DNA from 4 places in the Kribbella sp. NPDC003505 genome. Region 3 is predicted to be linked to each of the others. Evidence: predicted binding sites of a transcription regulator. Region 3 holds the regulator's gene; each other region holds the start of a gene.
What was found. Region 3 encodes HrcA, which represses chaperone genes, less so after heat shock. Its sites were predicted from a motif close to TTGGCACTCGNNNNNNNCGAGTGCCAA; they were not measured.
Positions count from the first base shown of each region.

Region 1: groL (chaperonin GroEL) is a predicted target of HrcA. The motif match lies at 2,504-2,530, and genes of this name have one in related genera.
Region 2: groES (co-chaperone GroES) is a predicted target of HrcA. The motif match lies at 1,721-1,747, and genes of this name have one in related genera.
Region 4: ABZX12_RS40515 (FmdB family zinc ribbon protein) is a predicted target of HrcA. The motif match lies at 4,217-4,243, and genes of this name have one in related genera.

Region 1 covers NZ_JBEXNA010000012.1:235,099-240,919, forward strand. The annotation lists gene ABZX12_RS34190 (PspC domain-containing protein) at 1-125, opposite strand, end outside; gene ABZX12_RS34195 (SigE family RNA polymerase sigma factor) at 255-746, shown strand; gene ABZX12_RS34200 (PASTA domain-containing protein) at 743-1,567, shown strand; gene ABZX12_RS34205 (MmcQ/YjbR family DNA-binding protein) at 1,600-1,935, shown strand; gene ABZX12_RS34210 (GNAT family N-acetyltransferase) at 1,916-2,479, opposite strand; gene groL (chaperonin GroEL) at 2,712-4,337, shown strand; gene ABZX12_RS34220 (glycoside hydrolase family 6 protein) at 4,511-5,458, opposite strand; gene ABZX12_RS34225 (ribonuclease domain-containing protein) at 5,514-5,821, opposite strand, start outside.
Region 2 covers NZ_JBEXNA010000012.1:189,863-195,683, forward strand. The annotation lists gene ABZX12_RS33980 (class I SAM-dependent methyltransferase) at 1-1,001, opposite strand, end outside; gene ABZX12_RS33985 (peptidoglycan-binding domain-containing protein) at 1,011-1,610, opposite strand; gene groES (co-chaperone GroES) at 1,877-2,173, shown strand; gene groL (chaperonin GroEL) at 2,305-3,924, shown strand; partial or broken gene ABZX12_RS34000 (IS1634 family transposase) at 4,174-5,821, shown strand, end outside.
Region 3 covers NZ_JBEXNA010000001.1:470,206-476,026, reverse strand. The annotation lists gene ABZX12_RS02170 (EF-Tu/IF-2/RF-3 family GTPase) at 1-211, opposite strand, end outside; gene ABZX12_RS02165 (ThuA domain-containing protein) at 305-955, shown strand; gene ABZX12_RS02160 (Gfo/Idh/MocA family oxidoreductase) at 952-2,043, shown strand; gene hrcA (heat-inducible transcriptional repressor HrcA) at 2,093-3,115, shown strand; gene dnaJ (molecular chaperone DnaJ) at 3,147-4,289, shown strand; gene ABZX12_RS02145 (16S rRNA (uracil(1498)-N(3))-methyltransferase) at 4,290-5,006, shown strand; gene ABZX12_RS02140 (helix-turn-helix domain-containing protein) at 5,057-5,386, shown strand; gene ABZX12_RS02135 (hypothetical protein) at 5,485-5,821, shown strand, end outside.
Region 4 covers NZ_JBEXNA010000018.1:123,396-129,216, forward strand. The annotation lists gene ABZX12_RS40500 (phosphotransferase) at 1-471, shown strand, start outside; gene ABZX12_RS40505 (serine hydrolase domain-containing protein) at 471-1,535, shown strand; gene ABZX12_RS40510 (penicillin acylase family protein) at 1,536-4,076, opposite strand; gene ABZX12_RS40515 (FmdB family zinc ribbon protein) at 4,264-4,620, shown strand; gene ABZX12_RS40520 (SAF domain-containing protein) at 4,678-5,292, shown strand; gene mscL (large conductance mechanosensitive channel protein MscL) at 5,409-5,795, shown strand.

The DNA.
Region 1 (5,821 bases), on a different contig from region 3:
AGGGTCACGTCGACGTTCAGGTACTCGGCGATGCCGCCGGACACGCCGGAGAGCATCCGCTGGTTCGCGGAACGACGGAGGACCTTGCCGGAGAGGTTCTGGAACGGTGCGTTGGAGTTCGTCATGGCTCCACTGTCCCGTTTCGGCACCCCGCGCCACATCCGGATCGGTACCGACCCGCCCCTGATCCGACCCCGACGACTTTCGTGGAACCCTCGTCACACCCCAGCCTGTCTCTAAGGGTGAGGAGGGACATGGACGAGTTCACCGAGTACGTCACTGCGCGCTGGCCAACGCTGGTCCGGTCCGCGGTCTTGCTCGGCTGTACGCCGCCTGAGGCCGAGGACCTCGTCCAGTCCGCGCTGGAGCGCTGTCTGCTCAAGTGGAACCGGGTGCGGGTCGCGGAGGACCGGGACGCGTACGTGCACCGCGTACTGGTCAACTGCTTCCGGTCGTCCCGTCGGCGCCGCTGGCACGGGGAACTGCCCTCGGCGTCCCTCCCGGAAGCGCCGGGGAGCGATCAGACGGCCGGTGTCGACGACACGGACGCCGTGATGCGCGCGCTCGACCGCCTGCCCGGTGACCAGCGCACTGCCGTCGTACTGCGGTACTACGCGCACCTCAGCGAGCAACAGATGGCGTCCGTGCTGGGCGTCGCGGCCGGCACCATCAAGAGCCGACTGTCCCGAGCGGTGAAAGCCCTGGCGCAGGACCCACACCTGGCAGAACTGCGAGAACCCCGATGACCGACCTGACCGACCTCCTGGAACGAACCGCCGCTCACACACCCGTCGGCCCACCCCCGCTCGACGCACTGCGAGCCGGGGCAACCCGACGCCGCCGACGCCGTACGGCGGGAATCACAGGCGCCGCGGCCGTCGCAGTAGCAGCAGTGGTCGGCGGTACGACCCTGCTGACCTCGCCCGAACGCACCGCACCCGTGACCTCACCAGCTCCGGCGGTCCCCACACGTCTGGTGGGCCAGGGGCACGCGGCCATCGCCGTGCCGCAGAGCTGGGGAACGAACCAGAGCATGTGTGGTACGCCCAGGCGAGACACGGTTCTCATCGCCGACCCGACCGAGCTCCAGTACTGCATGGCGTTTCCCGTGGCCGGTGTCGACAGTGTGCGGGTCGCGACCACGCCGAGAACGCAGTTCCGCGCCGACGAGACGCTCACGATCGACGGTGTGCGGGCCGAGCGGCAACGGACAACCTGCAGCCAAGACAACTACCGGCACGTCCTGACCTGTTCCGCCACCGTGTGGATACCGTCCCTGCAGGTCTGGTTCGAGGCCCAGTCGTCCACCAGCGCCGCGGAGGTCGACCGGATCCTGTCGCGGATCGTGATCGTGCCGGACCGGGTCGGCGTGCCGAGCTACTCGTCGATGGCGATGCCGCTGTCGGGAGCGAAGTACGCGGCGGTGCTCCGGGGGCTGGGTCTGAAGGTTTCGTACCGTTCCATGGCGAACCCCAACTACCCTCGCGGATCGGTCCTAGGTGTCTCGCCGGCCGTCGGAACGATGGTGGCGAACGCATCGACCGTGACGGTCACCGTGGTCAAGTGAAACTGTCGGCGGGGCCGCCTAGCGTGCCTGCTATGGACGCGCAGGCGGTGGTGAAGGTGATGGCGGGGCTGCCGGGTGCAGAGGAGCGCGAGGGGTGGGCCGGGCAGCCGGTCTTCAAGGTGCGCAACAAGAGCTTCGCGTACCTGTCCGAGGACCAGACGCGGATGCACCTGAAGGCGCTCCGCGAGGAGCAGGAGGCACTCGTCGCCGAGAACCCGGAGGTCTACGAAGCCTCCTGGGAGGGCGGCCGGTTCGCCTGGATCCTGATCCAGCTGGACCTCGCCGACGAGGAAGAGCTGGCCGAGCTGATCACGGAGGCATACCGCCTCACCGCCCCGAAGTACCTGGTCACCCAGCTGGACGCCTGACCAGGACCCACTGCGGGCTGGTGCGGCTGATCTCGGTGAAGCCGGCGTCGAGGTAGACGGACAGCGGGCCGCGGTACAGGTCGGCGGAGGGGATGCGGCCGGCAGTCGTGGTGTCGACGGCACACGCTTCGACGTTGGGGGCGCCGTACGAGCGGGCCAGCTCAAGGGCTCCGCGGACCAGCTCGCCCGCGACACCCTTGCGGCGGTGGCCGACCGGTACGACGAAGCAGGTGATCACCCACGCGTCCTGGTGGTCCGTGCGCCAGTTGGGCAAGGCGACCACCCGCGGGTACGACGTCCGCGGCCCGACGGCGCACCAGCCGACCGGAGCGTCCCCGTCGTACGCAACGACACCGGGTGGCAACTCGCCGTCACAGACCTGCGCCCGGAGGCCCTCACGGTTGTCCGCGGGGCTGCTGCCGGACCACGCCTTGCCGCGGAGGCGGAAGTACTGGCAGAAGCAGCGGGAGGGGTCGCCGCGCTCGCCCATCACCGTCGCGACGTCGGGCCAGGAGTCCGGGCCGGCCGGGCGTACGTTCACCATGGGGTCACCGTAGCCGGGGGCTGGCTTGCACTCGCTTGGGGCGAGTGCTAATACTTGGTTAGCACTCCATGGGTGAGAGTGATAAGAACTCGCGCTCGCGGGGTGTGCAAGAAGACGGCCTCGATGAGGTGCCGGAGTGCGGCGGGACATGAGCGTCGCGGTGCCGGTGCCGTCCGTCGCGGGCATCGAGCCGGCTGGACCACAGAACTCGACGCGGGAGGACTCGCGGAGAATGCCCAAGCTGATTTCGTTCGATGAAGAGGCGCGCCGCGGCCTCGAGCGGGGAATGAACACCCTCGCCGACGCGGTCAAGGTGACGCTCGGCCCGAAGGGCCGCAACGTCGTGCTGGAGAAGAAGTGGGGCGCACCCACGATCACCAACGACGGCGTCTCCATCGCCAAGGAGATCGAGCTCGAGGACCCGTACGAGAAGATCGGGGCCGAGCTCGTCAAGGAAGTTGCCAAGAAGACCGACGACGTCGCGGGTGACGGTACGACGACCGCCACCGTGCTGGCCCAGGCTCTCGTCCGCGAGGGGCTGCGCAACGTCGCCGCCGGCGCCAACCCGATGGGCCTGAAGAAGGGCATCGAGAAGGCGACCGAGGCCGTCAGCGAGCAGCTGCTGTCGCTGGCCAAGGACGTCGAGACCCGGGAGCAGATCGCCTCGACCGCGTCGATCTCCGCCGCGGACACCCAGGTCGGCCAGATCATCGCCGAGGCGATGGACAAGGTCGGCAAGGAAGGCGTCATCACCGTCGAGGAGAGCAACACCTTCGGCCTCGAGCTCGAGCTCACCGAGGGTATGCGCTTCGACAAGGGCTACATCTCGCCGTACTTCGTGACCGACACCGACCGGATGGAGGCCGTCCTCGACGACCCGTACATCCTGGTCGTGAACAGCAAGATCGGCAGCATCAAGGACCTGGTCCCGGTGCTGGAGAAGGTCATGCAGACCGGCAAGCCGCTGGCGATCATCGCCGAGGACGTCGAGGGCGAGGCCCTGGCCACCCTGGTCGTCAACAAGATCAAGGGCACCTTCAAGGCCGTCGCCGTCAAGGCGCCGGGCTTCGGTGACCGCCGCAAGGCCATGCTCGTCGACATCGCCGTCCTCACCGGCGGCGAGGTGATCTCCGAGGAGGTCGGCCTCAAGCTCGACACCGTCGACCTGGAGCTGCTCGGCCAGGCCCGCAAGATCGTCGTCACCAAGGACGAGACGACCATCGTCGAGGGCTCGGGCGACGCCGACCAGATCACCGGCCGGGTGAACCAGATCCGCGCCGAGATCGAGAAGTCGGACTCCGACTACGACCGCGAGAAGCTGCAGGAGCGGCTGGCCAAGCTGGCCGGCGGCGTTGCGGTGATCAAGGTCGGCGCGGCCACCGAGGTCGAGCTGAAGGAGCGCAAGCACCGCATCGAGGACGCCGTTCGCAACGCGAAGGCGGCCGTCGAGGAGGGCATCGTCGCCGGTGGCGGCGTGGCGCTGCTGCAGGCGTCCGTGGTCGCGTTCGAGAAGCTGGAGCTCGAGGGTGACGAGGCGACCGGTGCGGAGATCGTGCGCAAGGCCGTCGAGGCGCCGCTGAAGCAGATCGCCGTGAACGCCGGCCTCGAGGGCGGCGTCGTGGTGGAGAAGGTCCGCAACCTCGAGCCGGGTCACGGTCTGAACGCCGCGACCGGTGAGTACGTCGACCTGATCGCCACCGGCATCATCGACCCGGCCAAGGTGACCCGGTCCGCGCTGCAGAACGCGGCGTCGATCGCGGCCCTGTTCCTCACCACCGAGGCCGTCATCGCCGACAAGCCGGAGAAGGCCGCGGCCGCTCCGGGCGGCGCGCCCGACATGGGCGGCATGGACTTCTGATCCAGTAGTCCGACAGCACCCGCAGTACCCCAAGCGGTCCCGAGCTCCGGCTCGGGACCGCTTGCTGCTTCCCGTCCCGCCGGCCGAACCGGCCAGGTCCACTTTGTGCACCAGATCCGTACGCAGAGCCGCGCGCCGTACGGATCCGGTGCACAAAGTGGGGCGAGAGCGTGTTAGGTGCCCCTGAGGAGGTGGTGGGCCAGGAGGGGGGAGAAGGTTCTGGTGGGGAGGGTGGGGGTGAGGCCGCAGGGGCCGTCGGATTCGCCGGGGGTGCGGAGCCAGAGGTGGAGGTCCACAGGGGCGGCGGTGCGGGCCGGGGGTGTGCCGAGCTTGCGGGACGGCGGGTTGCAGGAACTGCCGTCGGAGCCGTTGCCGTTGCGGCTGGTGTCGACGACGTAGTGCGTGCCGCCGCCGAGCGCCTGCAAGATTTCGTTGCCGCGGGCTACCGACTGGTCGGTGGTGAAGTAGTTCGCGGTGTTCAGGGCGAACCCACGGATCTTGCCGACATCCGCGAGCCGCAGCCGGCGGGCCATCTCCTTCGCCTCGCCGGACGTCACGTTTCCGGCGTCGAGGTACGTCCAGGTGTTCGGGTTCTTCGCCGCGAGCACGCCGACGGCGTACTTCAGCAGCGCGATCCGCCCGTCCCACTCCGTGGTCGGATAGCAGTCGAGCCGCGCCAGCGCATCCGGCTCGAGCACCACCACGGCGGGCCGCGCCCCGATCCCCGCCGACACGGCCGCGATCCACGTCCGGTACGCCGCCGCCGACGCGGCCCCGCCGCCGATCCCGCACTGGCGCCCGGGCAGGTTGTCCGTCACCAGCACCGGCAGTTTCCCGGCCTTGTCCGCGGCCGTCGTGTACGCCGTGACGCCCGTCTGCACGTCGCCGCTCCACGCGCCGACCCATCGCGCCGACGCCTGCGCGGCGATCCTCGACGCGAGCTCGGTATCCTCCGGGTGCCGTCGTACGTAGGCCGCCGCGGACGAGGCCGGGTCGACGTAGAACTCGGTGGTCAGCTTCAACGGATCACCGGTCGCTTCGGCCCGCCCGGACTCGGGCGGACCGAAAGCGAGCAGCGCGGCGGTCAGCAACAGCGCGGTCGTGAAACGCAGAGTCGGCATCGGTGAAGGACCCTCCTGATCACTCAACGTGCCGCCGACATTACTCGCAGGCAGATCAGCTGTTCTCGTCGACCTCGCAGAACGAGGAGTAGTGGTCGGCGGTGTAGTAGACGTGCTCAGGTGTGGTCTTCGCGCCGCCACCGACCAGCCGGCGGGCGCCGCGGTCGGGGGAGCCCGGCGTGATCACGGTGTACTCGTGGTAGTAGCCGCTCGACTCCGACGGCAGGATGCCCTCCCGGTTCGAGAAGACGGTGCCGTCCTGGTCGTACGGGAACGGTCCGCCGGAGTGGATCAGGTCGAGGGTGTCCGAGGCCTCGGGCGGCAACGAACTCAAAGCACAGGTGTCGATCGCGGCCGGCGAGC
Region 2 (5,821 bases), on a different contig from region 3:
CCGATGCCGTTGCTGCGAACCCAGGCGCGCAACGCCTTCTCCTTGTAGGGCAGCTCTTCCAGCACCTCGTACGCCGAGGCGAGCGGCGTCGGCACGTGCTGCGCCGCCGTGACGTAAGCGATGCGCGGATCGAGAAGCCAGCCACCCACGGCCGCCGCGGCCGCCGTCACCAGACCCGCCCGGACGACCGCTCCGTCCGGCTCGTAGATGTACCGCCCGACCGGGCCGACCTCGGCGTCCGGCGCTCCGGTGACACTCGCCTGGCTCGGCAGCAGCGTCGCCCGGCGGGACGTGCCGCCGTACAGCTTTCCGGACCACAGTGCGGCTTCCTTCACCTCACCGGCATCGCTGATCCACTCGGCTTCCACGCCGTCGGGAATCGCGTCGTGCGGAATGCCGGGCGCCACCTTGACGCACGCGGTCCGCTCCAGGAGCGACGTGACGAACGACCACGGCGGCGAGTAGGCGTTGTGGTCGAACACGCGCCGCCCGTCGGCCCGCCGCGCAGGATCGGCGAACACCATGTCGTACGGCGTGAGGTCCGTGGTCTGCGCATCGCCTACCAGCACATCGCCGGGCAGGCCGAACGTGGCCAGGTTCGCCCGGGCGACGGCTGCTGTCTCGGGGTCCCGCTCCACGCCGGTGACCCGCAGGCCGGCGCGGGCCATCGTGACGAGGTCGCCGCCGATGCCGCATCCGAGGTCGACCACGGTGTCGATCTGGGTGGCAGCGATCCGTACGGCGCGGTGGGTGCTCACTGTGGTGCGGGTGGACTGCTCCAGGCCGTCCGGGGTGAAGTACATGCGCTCCGCGTCCGGACCGAACTTGGCGGTCGCACGGTGACGCAGTGCGGCCTGGGTCACCGCGGTCGTGACCAGCGTCGCGTCGTACGAGCGTCTGAGCTTCTCGACGAGCTGAAGCTCTTTGCCGGGGCGGTACTCGGCACAAGCAGCCGCCAGCACCTCAGCGCCTGGTCCGTCGAGCAACGCCGTGACAGTCACCCGGTAAGCCTAGAGCGGGCTGGAACAGCTCCTGCTCCAGCTGCGGGTAGCCATCGAGTACAGGCGCCAGTTCATCGCGGAGCGGGTCTTCGGGCCGTAGATACCGTCCACCACCAGGTGGTGCTTGCGCTGCACCATCTTGATGACAGTGCGGGTGTTGGTGCCGTAGATGCCGTCGACGGCGAGCTTGGTGCCGTAACAGAAGTTGAGGTTGCGCTGGAGGACCTGGATCGCGGTGTCCGGATCGCCTGTCCGGCTGGAGCCGCGGTACGGGTCGTCGCCGTACATGAGGTTGCAGGTCGTGCTCGTGCTGCCCAGGATCGACGGCATCGGAATGCCCCAGCTGCGGTTCACCGGCACGAGCCGGGCAGACCTGCACTGCGGCAGCGCGGCCGCTGCCTTCAGCTCGGCCGCCGTCGCGTCGTGGGACACCGCTTCGTCTGCGTCGGGTGCGTCTGCTGCCGGGGCCGCGACGGGCGTTCCGGCGGCCGGTGGCGACTCTTTCGACGCGTTGGCCGCGACGGCGCCGACGCCGACCGCGGCGACGGCGGTCAGGAGCGCGATCGTCCGGCCGGACAGCTTCGGCAACGCCGGCAGCTTGAACGCCATGGGCCCCTCCTGTGATCGCTCTGAGAGAACGGTCGCATGCGGACCCGGGTCCGGCCCAGCGTTCGGCCACATTCCGTACCCGGACGATCACCCGCCCGGTGAGAATTCGTCTGGCACTCGAGTTGACCGAGTGCTAATCGCGGCCTAGATTCGGTGTTGGCACTCTCCACACGAGGGTGCCAGCGGTCCGGCCTCTGACCCCCGCGACGGCAGGGGAGCGCGACCACATGCCACAGACAAGCGAATTCGACCGTGGAGGTCAGCAAGTGTCGGTCACGATCAAGCCGCTCGAGGACCGCGTCCTCGTCGCGCCGCTCGAAGCCGAGCAGACCACGAAGTCCGGCCTGGTGATCCCGGACACCGCCAAGGAGAAGCCGCAGGAGGGCGAGATCCTCGCCGTCGGCCCGGGCCGGATCGACGACAACGGCAACCGCGTCCCGCTGGACGTCGCCGTCGGCGACAAGGTCATCTACTCCAAGTACGGCGGCACCGAGGTCAAGTACGACGGCCAGGACTACCTGATCCTGGGCGCCCGCGACATCCTCGCAGTCGTCAGCAAGTGACGATCGCTCGCTGTTCCTGACTGACACCGCCCTGGTGCCGCACCGGCGCCGGGGCGGAGTCGGTCTGGGACCAGCGAGTGATGCGCACGGCTGTCACGAAGAGCGAATTTCAGAGAGGGACTGGATTTTTCATGCCGAAGATCCTCGAGTTCGACGAGAACGCGCGGCGCGCGCTGGAGCGCGGCGTCGACAAGCTCGCGAACACGGTGAAGGTGACGCTCGGCCCGAAGGGCCGTTACGTCGTCCTGGACAAGAAGTGGGGCGCCCCGACCATCACCAACGACGGTGTCACCGTCGCCCGTGAGGTCGAGCTGGACGACCCGTTCGAGAACCTTGGTGCGCAGCTGACCAAGGAGGTCGCCACCAAGACCAACGACATCGCCGGTGACGGCACCACCACCGCGACGGTGCTGGCGCAGGCGCTGGTGCACGAGGGCCTCCGGGCGGTCGCCGCCGGCGCCAACCCGATGGGCCTCAAGCGCGGCATCGAGGCGGCTGTCGAGGCCGTGTCGGCCAAGCTGGTGGACACCGCGAAGCCGGTCGACGACAAGGGCGACATGGCCCACGTCGCGACCATCTCCGCCCGCGACGCCGAGATCGGCGCGCTGATCGCGGACGCGTTCGACAAGGTCGGCAAGGACGGTGTGATCACCGTCGAGGAGTCGAACACCTTCGGGACCGAGCTCGAGTTCACCGAGGGCATGCAGTTCGACAAGGGCTACATCTCGCCGTACTTCATCACCGACGCCGAGGCCGGCGAAGCGGTGCTGGAGGACCCGTACATCCTGATCCACCAGGGCAAGATCTCCGCGATCGCGGACCTGCTGCCGCTGCTGGAGAAGGTCGTGCAGTCCGGCAAGACGCTGCTGATCATCGCCGAGGACGTCGAGGCCGAGGCGCTGTCCACCCTGGTGGTGAACAAGATCCGCGGCAACTTCACCTCGGTCGCCGTCAAGGCGCCGGGCTTCGGTGACCGCCGCAAGGCGATGCTGGAGGACCTGGCCGCGCTCACCGGCGCGCAGGTCGTCGCCCCCGAGGTCGGGCTGAAGCTCGACCAGGTCGGCCTCGAGGTGCTCGGTTCGGCCCGCCGGATCGTGGTCTCGAAGGACAACACGACCGTCGTCGAGGGTTCCGGCAAGGCCGAGGACATCGAGGGCCGGGTCAGCCAGATCAAGTCCGAGATCGAGCGCACCGACTCCGACTGGGACCGCGAGAAGCTGCAGGAGCGGCTGGCCAAGCTGGCCGGCGGCGTCTGCGTGATCAAGGTCGGCGCGGCCACCGAGGTCGAGCTGAAGGAGAAGAAGCACCGGATCGAGGACGCGGTGTCCGCGACCCGGGCCGCGATCGAGGAGGGCATCGTCGCCGGCGGCGGCTCCGCTCTCGTGCACGCGGCGACGGTCCTGGACGGCGCCCTCGACCTCGAAGGTGACGAGGCGACCGGTGTCCGGATCGTCCGCAAGTCGATCGTCGAGCCGCTGCGCTGGATCGCCGAGAACGGCGGCTACGAGGGCTACGTCGTGACGTCGAAGGTGGCCGAGCTCGAGTCCGGCAGCGGCTTCAACGCCGCCACCGGTGAGTACGGCGATCTGCTGGCCCAGGGCGTGCTGGACCCGGTCAAGGTGACCCGGTCCGCGCTCGCCAACGCCGGCTCGATCGCCGCGCTGCTGCTGACGACCGAGACGCTGGTCGTCGACAAGCCCGAGGAAGAGGAGCCCGCCGCGGCCGGTCACGGCCACGGGCACGGTCACTGACCTCAGGCAGTAGTCAGCCAGTAGTCAGGCAGTAGTTCGACAGCACAGCACACAGAGCACCGCCCGGCAGGAAACTGCCGGGCGGTGCTCTGTTCTTCGTGGCCTTGGGCCATGGCGAGTGACGCGTCAGTCTGACTCCTGAGTTGGGTCATATGAACAGATTTCCGCGGGTCGGATCGCTGTGACCTGCGGTGATGCCTGTGCTTAGGGCGTCTTCAAGGCGCTAATTCGGGTCGGTAGGATTGGCTGGTGGCCTGGGTTCGCAGGGTTCGTACGGGCTCGGGGGCTACTGCTGTGCAGATCGCTGAGTCGGTTGCGGGCCGCCGTCGGCTTGTTCGTCACGTCGGTTCGGCGCGCGATGAGGCCGAGCGCGGACTGCTCATCGAGGAAGCGCACCGGCTGCTGGCCGATGACCAGCAAGGATCTTCGACCTCGGGATCACCCCCGCTGTCCCAAAGGCCACGATGATCGCACCCGCGAGACAGGTACCGACTCAGCCAGGGCTGTTCGCCGGCACCCCTGCAGCACCGTCTTCGCGGCAGTTCGTCTCGCGTCCACGGGTGCTCAAGACCTCCTCCGGGCTGCTCTACGAGGCGCTGGCCGGGGTCTACCTCCAGCCTCGGCTTCGATGTGGTGGACGACGAGGTCTTTCGTGACCTGGTGATCGCTCGCGTGGTCGAGCCCACCAGCCTGCTCGATGTCGACCGGGTCCTGGCAGAGATGGGTCGAGTGTCGGTGAGTCTCTCGACCCGCAAGCGCACGCTGCGTCGCGCGCACGCGGGCGCGTATCGCGACCAGATCGCGACCGCGTGCTTCAACCACGCTCTGACACCAGCGGCGGTGTGTCGCTGCCTCGACGACGTCACCCCCCTCTACTTCGAAGCCGAGAAAGAAGACGATCTGCGGAAGGTCGGCTACTCCAAGGAACGACCTGTCGATCCACAGATCGTGGTCGGGCTCCACGGACCGCCAAGGGTTTCCGCTCGAGATCGGCTTCTGGGAAGGGAACAAGGCCGAGAAGCTGACGATCCTGCCGATCATCAAGCAGTTCGAGAAGCGTCACGAGCTGATCGACTTCGTCGTGGTCGCTGACGCCGGGATGCTCTCCGCGACGAACCTGCGTGACCTCGACGAGGCCGGGTTCCGGTTCATCGTCGGATCCCGGACCACCAAGGCACCGGTCGATCTGGAGTCCCACTTCCGCTGGCACGGCACCGCGTTCACCGACGGGCAGATCATCGACACGATCACCCCGAAGACCCAACGATCCGGCGCGAGCGCTGCGAGCAACCGAGCGTCAAGGCCGAACCGGTCTGGGACCCGACAAGCATCCGTCCTCGTGGCGGTCCGTGTGGGCCTACTCGACCAAACGCTGGATGCGAGACAACAAGACCCTGACCCTGCAGGAGAACCGAGCCCGCGAGGTCGTCGCCGGAGACAAGTCCGCCCGGACGCCGCGGTTCGTGAAGACCACCAACGGCTCCCGCAGCCTGGACGAAACATCCCTCGCACGTGCCCGGCGACTGGCCGGCCTGAAGGGCTACGTCACCAACATCGACGCCGGCACGATGCCGGCGACCGAGGTGATCGCGTCCTACCACGATCTCTGGCACGTCGAGCAATCCTTCCGGATGAGCAAGACCGACCTGCGCGCCCGGCCCCTGTTCGGCCGCACCCGCGACGCGATCGAGGCCCACCTCACCATCGTCTTCACCGCGCTCGCCCTCAGTCGCACCGTGCAGAACCGCACCGGTCAATCTCTGCGCCGGGTCCTGCCGACCCTGAAGCCACTGCGATCAGCAACCGTGCAGATCAACGGCATCACCACCACGATCCCGCCTAGCCTCAACCCCGACGAACAAGCCCTCCTCGATGACCTCGAAGCCCCGAATCCAAG
Region 3 (5,821 bases):
CCGACACGGTCCCGGCCTGTACCCGGCCGGTCACCACGGTGCCGCGGCCGGTGATCGAGAACACGTCCTCGACCGTCATCCCGAACGAGCCCACCGGCAACGTGTCCTGCGGCCGCGGCGGCGCCGGAAAGCTGTTGGCCTCCGCATGCCCGCGCGCGAGCATCTCCTGCGGATCCATCGGATTCGACCGCTTCCAGAACTTCCAGCCCATCCCTCGACACTAGCTGTTGGCAAGCCCTCTACCCGGGACCTAGAGTCGCAACTGTTCCGAACGGAATCTCGAAACTTTCGAAGGGTGGCCGGTGTGACGACACGACGTGCTGTGGTGGTCCGGGGCGGCTGGGAAGGGCACTCGCCGGTCGAGGCGACCGACCTGTTCATCCCGTTCCTCAAGGAGAACGGTTTCGACGTCACGGTCTCCGACACGACTGCCGCGTATCTCGACCTGGACGGCGTCGACCTCGTCCTGCAGTGCGTGACGATGAGCGACATCGAGCAGGACCACTTCAAGGGCCTGGAGGCGGCGATCCGCCGCGGCACCGGGTTCGCCGGCTGGCACGGCGGCATCGCCGACTCGTTCCGGAAGAACGTGGACTACAGCTTCATCACCGGCGGGCAGTTCATCTCGCACCCGCACGGCTTCACCGACTACCGCGTCGACGTGGTCCCGGAGCAGTCCGACCACCCGATCGTCGAGGGCATCACGCACTTCGACGTGCACACCGAGCAGTACTACATCCACTACGACCCGACCAACACCATCCTCGCCACCACGACGTTCCAGTCGCACCCGGACTACCCGTGGATCGAGGGCGCCGTGATGCCCGCGGTCTGGACCCGCACCTGGGGTGAGGGCAAGGTCTTCGTCTGCACCGTCGGCCACAAGCTGGACGATCTGGAGACGCCCGAGGTCAAGACGATCATCGAGCGGGGGCTGCTGTGGGCGAGCAAGTGACACGCGTCGGCATCGTCGGTACCGGCGTCATCTCGGGGACCTATCTCGACCACCTGGGCAAGTTGCCCGGCGTCGACGTGGTCGCGGTCGCCGACCTGGACCGCTCCCGCGCCGAGGCGATCGCGGAGCAGAACGACGGGATCCGCGCGCTGACTCCCGACGAGCTGTACGCGGCTGACGACATTGAGATTGTCGTCAATCTGACGATCCCGGCCGCGCACGCCGCTGTGCACCAGGCCGCGCTGGCCGCCGGCAAGCACGTGTACGGCGAGAAGCCGCTGGCCATGGACCGTGCCGAGGCGGAGCCGCTGCTCAAGTACGCCGCCGCCAACGACCTGCGGATCGGCTGCGCACCGGACACGGTCCTCGGCACCGGCACCCAGACTGCCCGGGCCGTGATCGACCGCGGTGACATCGGCACCCCGCACGCGGCGACCGCGTTCATGGTGACGCCCGGCCACGAGCTGTGGCACCCGGCGCCCGAGTTCTATTACCAGCCGGGCGGCGGCCCGGTCCTCGACATGGGTCCGTACTACGTGACCAGCCTGGTGACGCTGCTCGGGCCGGTCGTCCGGGTGACCGCCCGCGCCGGTCGGGCGAAGCAGCAGCGGAAGATCCACACCGGGCCGCGGGCCGGGACCGTGTTCGACGTCGAGGTGCCGACGCACGTGACCGGCGTGCTGGAGCACGAGTCGGGCGCGCTGACCACGGTGCTGATGTCGTTCGACGTGTGGGCCGGGCGGCTGCCGCGGATCGAGGTCCACGGCACGGACGGCAGCCTGTCCGTACCGGACCCGAACGGGTTCGACGGGACCGTCGAGATCGTCACCCCGGAGCAGCGCGAGTGGACCGAGGTACCGGTCGCGGGCGGGTACGCCGGGGCCGGGCGCGGGGTCGGCGTCGCGGACATGGCCCGGGCGCTGCGCACCGGCGAGCCGCACCGCGCCAGCGGCGAGCTGGCCTACCACGTGCTCGACGTCCTCGAGTCGTTCGTCGACTCCGCGGTGCAGGATCAGCCGCTTGATGTGGCCAGTACAGTGACGCGCCCCGCGGCCGTTCCGTTGGGAGCGTCGCCCGAGACCGCCTAGACTGGCACTCTGAAGGATTGAGTGCCAAGAGGCGGAGAGGGTGGTGCGCGTGCTCGACGAACGCAAGCTGGATGTTCTCCGCGCCATCGTCGAGGACTACGTGGCCACCCATGAGCCGGTCGGCTCGAAGACTCTGGTCGACCGGCACAACCTCGGCGTCTCCCCGGCCACCGTGCGCAACGACATGGCCGCGCTGGAGGAAGAGGGGTACATCACCCAGCCGCACACCAGCGCTGGCCGGATCCCGACCGACGCGGGCTACCGGCTGTTCGTCGACAAGCTGAGCACGGTCAAGACCCTCTCGATCGCCGAGAAGAAGGCGATCACGTCGTTCCTGGCCGGAGCGGTCGACCTGGACGACGTGGTCCGCCGGACCGTCCGGCTGCTGGCGCAGATCACCCGCCAGGTCGCCATCGTGCAGTACCCGTCGCTGAACCGGTCGAGTGTGCGGCACATCGAGGTCGTCACGATGAGCCCGCGGCGGTTGCTGCTCGTGCTGATCACCAGCAACGGCCGGGTCGAGCAGCGGCACGTCGAGCACCCGCACGACGTCGACGAGCAGCTGATCGCGGACCTGCGGTCCCGGCTGAACACGGCGCTGGCCGGTCAGCGCCTGACCGACGCGACGGCGTCGCTGGCCGGTGTGCCGGAGCTGTTCGCGCCGGCCGACCGGTCACTGGTCGCGGCGATCGTCACCACGCTGCTGGAGGCGTTCACCGACGAGGTCGGCGAGCAGCGGATCGCGGTCGGCGGCGCCGCCAACCTGACCCGGTACGGCGACGACTTCGAGCGGAACGTGAAGCCGGTGCTGGAGGCGCTGGAGGAGCACGTCATCCTGCTCAAGCTGCTCGGCGAGGCGACCAACCCGCAGACGCTGACCGTCCGGATCGGCCACGAGAACCCCTTCGAGGAACTCGCGACGACCTCGGTGGTCGCGACCGGCTACGGGTCGAAGTCCGAGGTGCTGGCCACACTGGGCATCGTCGGACCGACGCACATGGACTATCCGAGCACGATGGGCGCCGTACGGGCCGTCGCGCGCTACGTCAGCCAGATCCTGGCTGAGTCATGACGATTTTGCTATCAACCCCCTGGTCTGGAGTATGAGCACCGATTACTACGCCGTCCTAGGTGTCAGCCGTGACGCGTCACCGGACGAGATCAAGAAGGCGTACCGCAAGCTGGCGCGCCAGTACCACCCGGACGTGAACGACTCCGAGGACGCGCACCAGAAGTTCCAGGAGATCGGGCGCGCGTTCCAGGTGCTCAGTGACCCGCAGAAGCGGCAGATGCACGACCTCGGCGGCGACCCGTTCGCGGCCGCGGGCGGCGGGCCGGGCGGCGCCGGCTTCGGCCAGGCGTTCACGTTCACCGACATCATGGACGCGTTCTTCGGCCAGACCGGCGGGGCGACCCGCGGGCCGCGGCCGCGGACCCGGCGCGGTCAGGACGCGCTGATCCCGCTGCGGATCGACCTGGCCGAGGCCGCGTTCGGGACGACCCGGGAGCTCAAGGTCGACACCGCCGTGCTGTGCCCGACCTGTAGCGGGTCCGGAGCGGCGGCCGGGTCCGAGCCGGTCACCTGCGAGATCTGCCACGGTCGCGGCGAGGTGACGCACACGCAGCGGTCGTTCCTCGGCGAGGTGCGGACCATGCGCCCGTGCCCGAACTGCCGCGGCTACGGCACCACGATCCCGAACCCGTGCGTCGAGTGTTCCGGCGACGGCCGCGTGCGGTCCCGGCGGACCGTCACGGTGAAGATCCCGGGCGGCGTCGACACCGGGACGCGTGTGCAGCTGTCCGGTCAGGGCGAGGTCGGCCCGGGCGGCGGCCCGGCCGGTGACCTGTACGTCGAGATCGAGGTCGAGCCGCACGACATCTTCACCCGCAACGGTGACGACCTGCACTGCACCGTGACGCTGCCGATGACCGCGGCCGCGCTCGGTACGACGATCGACCTGCCGACGCTCGAGGGCGAGACGACGCCGCTGGAGATCCGGCCCGGCACGCAGTCCGGTACCGCGATGACGCTGTCCGCCCGCGGCGTACCGCGGCTGCGGCACGCCGGTCGCGGCGACCTGATCGTCCAGGTCATCGTCGAGACCCCGACCAAGCTCGACGACGCCCAGGCCGACCTGCTGAAGCAGCTGGCCGGCCTCCGCGACGAGGAGCGCCCGCAAGGCCAGGTCCAGGCCACCCACAAGGGCGTCTTCGGCCGCCTCCGCGACGCCTTCGGCGCCCACTAGATGGGTGTCGCGGTCTTCCAGCTGGAAGACCTGTCCGGTGCCGAGCTGACCCTCGACGGGGCCGAGGGTCGGCACGCGGCCGTCGTACGGCGGATCGGGCCGGGGGAGCGCGTCCGCCTGACGGACGGGCGCGGCGCCTGGGCCGAGGGGCCGGTCGTCACGGCGAGCAAGACCGGTGTGACGGTGGCCGTCGACGAGCGCGGGAGCATGCCCGCCGCGGCGCCGCGGGTGGTCGTGGTGCAGGCGGTGCCGAAGGGCGAGCGGGCCGAGCTGGCGGTGGAGATGCTGACCGAGGTCGGCGTCGACGTGATCGTGCCGTGGAACGCGGAGCGCAGTCAGTTCCGGGCCAACCCCGAGCGGGTCGGGAAGCTGCTCGGGAAGTGGCGGGCCTGGGCGTTCGAGGCGAGCAAGCAGTCGCGGCGGGCCTGGTTCGCCGAGGTGGCGCCACTCGCGACCACGGACGAGGTCGCCGCCCTGCTGGCCGGCGCCGCGCTTCCCGTCGTACTGCACGAAGAAGCCACTGTCCCGCTGGCCTCGCTCGAGCCGCCCGCGACCGGTGACGTCGTCATCGTGATCGGCCCCGAGGGCGGCATCGCCCCAGCGGAGCTGAAGGCCTTCGAGGTCGAGCCGGTCCGCCTCGGCGACACCGTTCTGCGGACTTCGACGGCCGGCGTCGCGGCCGCCGCCGCGCTGCTGGCGCGCTCACGTTGGCTGTGACGATCCGCGGCGTACGCTGTTAGACAGCAACCGAACACAAGGATCGGACCATGCCCGTCGAGTCAGCCCGCGCCCGCACACTCACCCATGCCGACCCGGCCGAGGTGCCGCTGCAGGTGGCGCTGGACGCGCTCGCGGACCCGGTGCGGCGGTCGATCCTGCGAGACCTGGCTGTGCACGACGAGTGGACGCGCGCGTGCGGCACGTTCGACCTGCCGGTGAAGAAGGCGACCGCCAGCCACCACTTCGCCGTCCTGCGGTCCGCCGGGCTGATCGAGCAGCGCGACGAAGGCGCCCGCCGCCTCAACCGCCTGCGCCGCGCCGAGTTCGACTCGGCCTTCCCCGGCCTGCTCGCCGCCACCATCGACCGCGCGGACTGAACAACTCTTACAAACCCCGAACACAGCGCCGACCGTCCTCGAATTCCCGTCGGGAAGTCTCGTTCCATCGCAACGAACGAGCACGAGGAGCACATACCATGCACAGGTCTGTACGCGGCGCACTCGCGGCCGGTACGTCGGCTGTCGTCCTGGTCGGTGGTCTCGTGGGAGGTACGACGGTCGCGGCCGCCGACCCGACTCCCACGCCGACCCCCGCCCCGTCGTACAACCCGGTGACGCTCAGCCCGGAGGAGTCGCAGAAGTTGTGCGCCGAACTCCTGCCCAAGCTGATCGCCCGCCGGGACAAGCTGGCGACCCGGATCAACGGCAGCGCCGACGTGAAGGGTTCGGTGGCGTGGCTCAAGGCGCGGGCCGCCGCACAGAAGGCGAAGGGACACGACAAGGTCGCCGCCCGGCTGGAGCAGCGGGCGCAAC
Region 4 (5,821 bases), on a different contig from region 3:
TCCGGTCTGGCGACAGCTGAGGCGGTGCCGGGTCTGCTCGAGCAGGACGACCTGGACCGGGCGAGAGCCGAGTGGAAGGTGCTGGAGCCGGTCCTGACCAGCAGGTCCGGCTTCGCGGCGGTCTTTCCGTCCGCGACCGTCCAGCCGCTGCACGGCGACGCCCCGTCGTGGAACCTCATCACCACCGTCGACGGGCCGCTGTGGGCCGACTTCGAGGACGTGTCCGTCGGTCCGCTCGAGTGGGACCTCGCCGACTTCGGCCCGGACCTGTGCCACGCGTACGACGAGGGCGCGCGCTCCCGCGGGCTCCCGACGCTGGACCCCCGCGTCCAGCAGGTGATGGACCTGGCCCGCGCGCTCCAGGTTCTGGTGTGCACCCCACTGGTCCCGCAGTTCCCCGGATTGGCCGACGGCATCCGTATGTTCGCTGGGCAGTGGCGGGAGATGCCGTTCGCTGCTGGACTGAGCTGATGCTGCAGAGATACGTCGACAGCGGCGTGGTGCCCGGTCTGATCAGCCTGTTGAGCCGAGGCGACGAGACACGCGTCGAGGTGCTCGGTAGGACGGCGTACGACGGCCCGGAGCTGCAGCGCGACAGCCTGTTCCGCATCGCGTCGTTGACGAAGCCGATCGTCGCGGCCGCGACCATGGTCCTGGTCGACGAGCTTCGGTTGTCCCTGGACGCACCAGTTGGCGACGTACTGCCGGAGCTGGCGCACCCCGTCGTACTGCGGGATCCGGACGGACCGCTCGACGACACAGTGCCGGCGGAGCGGCCGATCACGGTCAGGGACCTGCTCACCTTCCGGCTCGGGCTGGGCGAATCGGACAACGCTTCGCTGCGGCAGCGAGAGGAGGAACTGGAGCTCCACACCTTCGGACCACCTGTGCCGCGGACGCCGCTTGAGCCGGGCGAGTGGATGCGGCGGCTCGGAACGCTGCCGTTGCAGTACCAGCCGGGTGAGCGCTGGCTGTACTCGACGGGATCGCATGTGCTCGGCGTACTCATCGCACGGGTCACCGGTCAGCCCCTGGAGGACTTCCTGCGCGAGCGGATCTTCGAGCCGCTGGGGATGCGCGACACCGGGTTCACGGCGGTGGATCCGGGGCGGCTGACCACGGCGTACGTCGGTGAGGATCTGCTGGACCCGGCTGCGGACAGCGAGTGGCTGACGCCGCCGTCGTTCCCTGATGCGAGCGGTGGACTCGTTTCGACGGTCGACGACTTCCACGCCTTCGCCCGGATGCTGCTCACCGGCGGCGCCGGTGTGTTGTCGCCGGCAGCGGCCGCCGAGATGACGACCGATCAGCTCACCCCGAAGCAGCGTGCCGCGGCCGCTGACTTCCTCGGGCCGGAGACCGGCTGGGGATACGGGGTGTCCGTCAGCGCCGACCGGTACGGCTGGGCAGGCGGTCTGGGAACGCTGTGGTCGACCAGCCCGGTCGACGGGACCATTTCGATCCTGCTGACCCAGCGGGCGCTCTGGACCTGGCCGGAGGAGCTGTTCGCCGAGGCCGTCGCGCCCGCCTGGTGACTACCGGTCCGGTCTCGTGAACGTCAGGGAGTGCTTGCGGGTCGCCTCTACAGCGCCCTTGGTGTAGGCCCACTGCAGGGTTTCGCCCTTGACCCACAGGTCGGTCTGGTCGGTGTAGTTCGACGAGAACGCGTGGCCCGAGACACCGGTCAGGTTGACCCAGCGGGACTTGTCGAAGTCCGACAGGTCGACGACCATTCGCATCGACGGGGTCGCCGTCACGGCGTACCCCTCAGCGGCGTCCCAGCCGGTGGCGTCGACGATCGACGCGCCGCCGCCCAGCTCGTACGGCCCGCGGTTGAAGATCTTCCGGACCAGGCTGATGTCCGACGTCCCCAGCGTCTGGTTGGTCAGCGTGAGCTTGTGCAGCCGGCCCCACTGCCAGTTCGACGGCTCCCGCGCCATCTTCTGGGTGATCTCGGTCCGCGCGTTGATCAGTGCCTCGCGCAGGATGTCGTCGCGGCTCTCCCGCTGCGGCGTCCCGATGTTGTCCCACCAACTGCTGTTCTGCTGCGCGATCAGCGTGTGAATGACCTCGAACCACCTCGATCCGCCGTCCGGCCAGGTGCCCTCGGGCATCTGGTCGTGGAAGGTCAGCGCGAGCAGGTTGCGCCAGACCACGTTGAAGTAGGCCGCGGCCGCGGAGTCCGGCGGCTGGGTGAAGTCCCAGTTCCGCAGGGTTTCCTGGCCCTGCTTGTCGAACGCGTCGTCGATGCTGATCCGGAGCAGGTACGGGACGATCATCTCGGCGATCTTGTTCTTGGTGTCCAGCTGGATCGACGCCATCGCGTTCGCGTCCAGCTTTCCGGCCGCCTTGATCCGGTCGAGGATCTGCTGCGACCGGTAGCCGTAGTCCCAGGAGTTCGTCAGGTAGTAGCTGTACGCGTTCGGCACCACGGCCTGGTTGGCGGTGACGATGATGCCGTCCGGCGGATCGAACTCGGTCGGCAGCGCGTCGAACGGGACGTATCCCTTCCAGGCGTACTTCGGGTCCCAGCCCGGGACCGGCCAGTCGCCGCGGCCGGTGGTGCGGATCGGGACCAGCCCAGGCGCCTGGTAGCCGATGTGGCCGTCGGTGTCGGCGTACACCAGGTTCTGCGAGGGCACCTCGAACTGCTGCGCGGCGGCCCGGAACTCGGTCCAGTTCTGGGCGATGTTGATCGCGAACAGCGCGTCGGCGGTCCGGCCCGGGTTCAGCGCGGTCCACTGCAGTGCGACGCCGTACGGCGTCGGGTACTTCGCCTGCGCGGCGGCGGACTCGCCCACCTTGCGCTCGTCGTCGCCGACGTCGGAGATGAGCGGACCGTGCCGGGTCTCGCGGACAGTGATCTTCACCGGCTCGTCCTCGCCGGCCAACTTGAACGTCTCCTCACGGGTGGCCATGGCGCGCCACTTGTTGTTGTAGAGGACGTTGTTGCCGTCGATCCGCTCCAGGTACAGGTCCTGGACGTCCGGGTCGAGGTTGGTGAAGCCCCAGGAGATCGCGTTGTTGTGCCCGATCACTACGCCGGGCAGACCGGAGAAGCTGAAGCCGGAGACGTCGAACGGACAGCTCCTGCCGACGTTGTTGCAGTGCAGGCCGACCTGCGTCCAGATGCCCGGCATGGTCGCGCCCAGGTGCGGGTCGTTGGCCAGCAGCGGCTTGCCGGTCGTCGTGTGGTCACCGGAGACCACCCAGGAGTTCGAGCCGACGCCGTCGCCCTGGCCGAGCAGCTCGGGCAGGCCTTTCGCGACCTTCTGCACCGAGTCCAGCGACTTCAGGAGGTCCTGGGTGAGCATCCCGCGGCGGAGCTCCGGGCTGACCGGCGCGGTGGTGAACTTACCGTCCTTGCCGATCGAGCCGCCGGACAGGATCGGCTGGTTCCGGTCGTACGGGTACTGCGGATAGAGGCTCTCCACGTTGCGCGCCGGGAACGCCGACAGCAGCTTCGTCCGGGTGACCTCCTCGTCCAGGTTGCCGCCGAGGTCCCACGCCATCGCCTTCAGCCACGCCAGCGAGTCCGCGGCGGTCCAGGGCTCGGGGCGGTAGTTCTTCGGCCCGCCCGGCTGGAGGGAGAGGACGCCGTACTCCAGGCTCAGACCTGAGCCGCTGTGCGTGGCGAGGTAGGCGTTGACGCCCCGGGCGTAGTCGTCGAGGTACTGCCGGGTGGTCGGGCTGAGCAGCGGCAGTTCCTTCTCCGCGACCCGCCGCCAGCCGAGGGTCCGGGTGAACTTGTCCGTCTCGAGCGCTGTCTTGCCGAACAGCTCGCTCAGCCGGCCGGACGTGACGTGCCGGCGGAAGTCCATCTCGAAGAACCGGTCCTGCGCATGCACGTACCCCTGCGCGGCGAACAGGTCGGCCGGGCTGTCGGCGTAGATCTGCGGGATGCCGTTGGCGTCCCTGACCACACTGACGTCGGCGTCCAGGCCGTCCAGCTCGATCGTTCCGTCGTACGTCGGGAACGAGTGGCGGACGACGAAGACGACGGTTCCCGCGATCACCAGGAGGACCGTGGCGAGGGCGATTCCGCTGATGATGACGACTCGAAGCAGGCGACGCACGGACCAACCGTAGAGAATCCCTCCGCCCTCCCCAAATGGGGTCCCTCACAACTTTGCGTTGCTCTGCGTCGGCTGGACATGGACGCAGAGTTGAGGTAGGTGGACACGGGTTTGGAATACTTCGGGCGGCTGACGCATTATTAGCAGTCGGGTAGTAGGAGTGCCAGCGGCCTGAAGGGAACCGACCGTGCCGACGTACCAGTACCAGTGCACCGACTGTGGCGAAGCGCTCGAGGTGCGCCAGAGCTTCACGGACGATGCTCTGACCGTGTGCCCGAACTGCCAGGGCAGCCTGCGCAAGGTCTTCAACGCCGTGGGCGTCGTGTTCAAGGGCTCCGGCTTCTACCGGACCGACAGCCGGTCGTCCGGCAACGGCTCGGCGCCGGCGAAGGCGGAGTCGTCCGCCTCGTCGTCCGGCTCGTCCTCGTCCTCTTCTTCGTCGACCTCTTCGTCGACGTCCTCGGGATCGTCGGCCACCGGGTCCTCGGCATCGTCCTCGTCCTCGAGCAGCTCGTCGTCGTCCTCGGGCTCCAGCGCGGCCTGACCGCCGCCTGTGGATAACTGAAGGGCGGTTGCCGGAGAAACTCGTACCTTCTCCGGCATGAAAATCCCTTCCTTGCGTGACCTGCTCCGGGCCGCCCGGTGGCACCGTCGGTTGCTCGCCGGCGTCGCCGCCGCGGCCGCCGTGTACTTCGGGCTTCTCGCCCTCTCCCCCGCGCCGCCGCCGACCGTCGCGGTGCTGGCCGCCGCGCGCGACCTGACCGGCGGCGTCACCCCGGCGCGCGACGATCTGCGGACCGTCGACCTGCCAGCCGGTGCGGTGCCGACCGGTGCGCTCAGACCGGGCAGCGAGCTGACGAATCGCGTCCTCAGCGGACCGGTCAGAGCCGGGGAACCGCTCACCGACGCCAGATTCCTGGTTCCGTCGGCCGTGCCGTCCGGCTCGGTCGCCTACCCGTTCCGCGTCGACGACTCCGACGTCACCGCCCTGCTCCGGGTCGGCGACCGCGTCAATCTGTACGCCGCCGCGAGCACGACCGCCGACGCTGCCACCGTGGTGGCCCGTGCCGTTCGCGTGGTTGCGCTGCCGGCGCCCAGGTCGGCCACCTCGGGAGCGCTGATCGTGGTCGCTGCCGCCCCGGACGTCGCAGCCCGACTGGCCCAGTCCGGTGCGAACTCGCGTATCACCGTGGCGCTGGCGCCGGACACGAGTTGATCACTCTTCGGACCTGTTGCGGCACGATGTGTCACCGTGCGGCGCGGTCGCTCGCTCTGATGAACGCGCAGCCCTAACTTGTCCGGGTACAACCACCCGCTTCGTGGAGGCACCACATGCTCAAGGGCTTCAAGGAATTCATCATGCGCGGCAACGTCGTCGACCTCGCGGTCGCCGTCGTCATCGGCACAGCGTTCGGCGCGATCGTGACCGCACTCGTGGAGGGGCTGATCAACCCGCTGGTCGCCGCGATCTTCGGCAAGGCCGACATCAGCAAGGTCTGGAACTTCGACGTGAACGGCGCGCACTTCTCGATCGGCAAGATCCTGCAGGCCGGTCTCAACTTCCTGTTCGTCGCGGCAGCCGTCTACTTCTTCATCGTGATGCCGCTGAACAAGCTGGCCGAGCGTCGCAAGCGCGGCCAGGAGCCCGAGCCGGCCCCGCTGACCACCGATCAGGAACTGCTCACCGAGATCCGGGACCTGCTGAGCGCCCGCCGGTAACTCCCGCGGCAGGTGGACGCAATCCC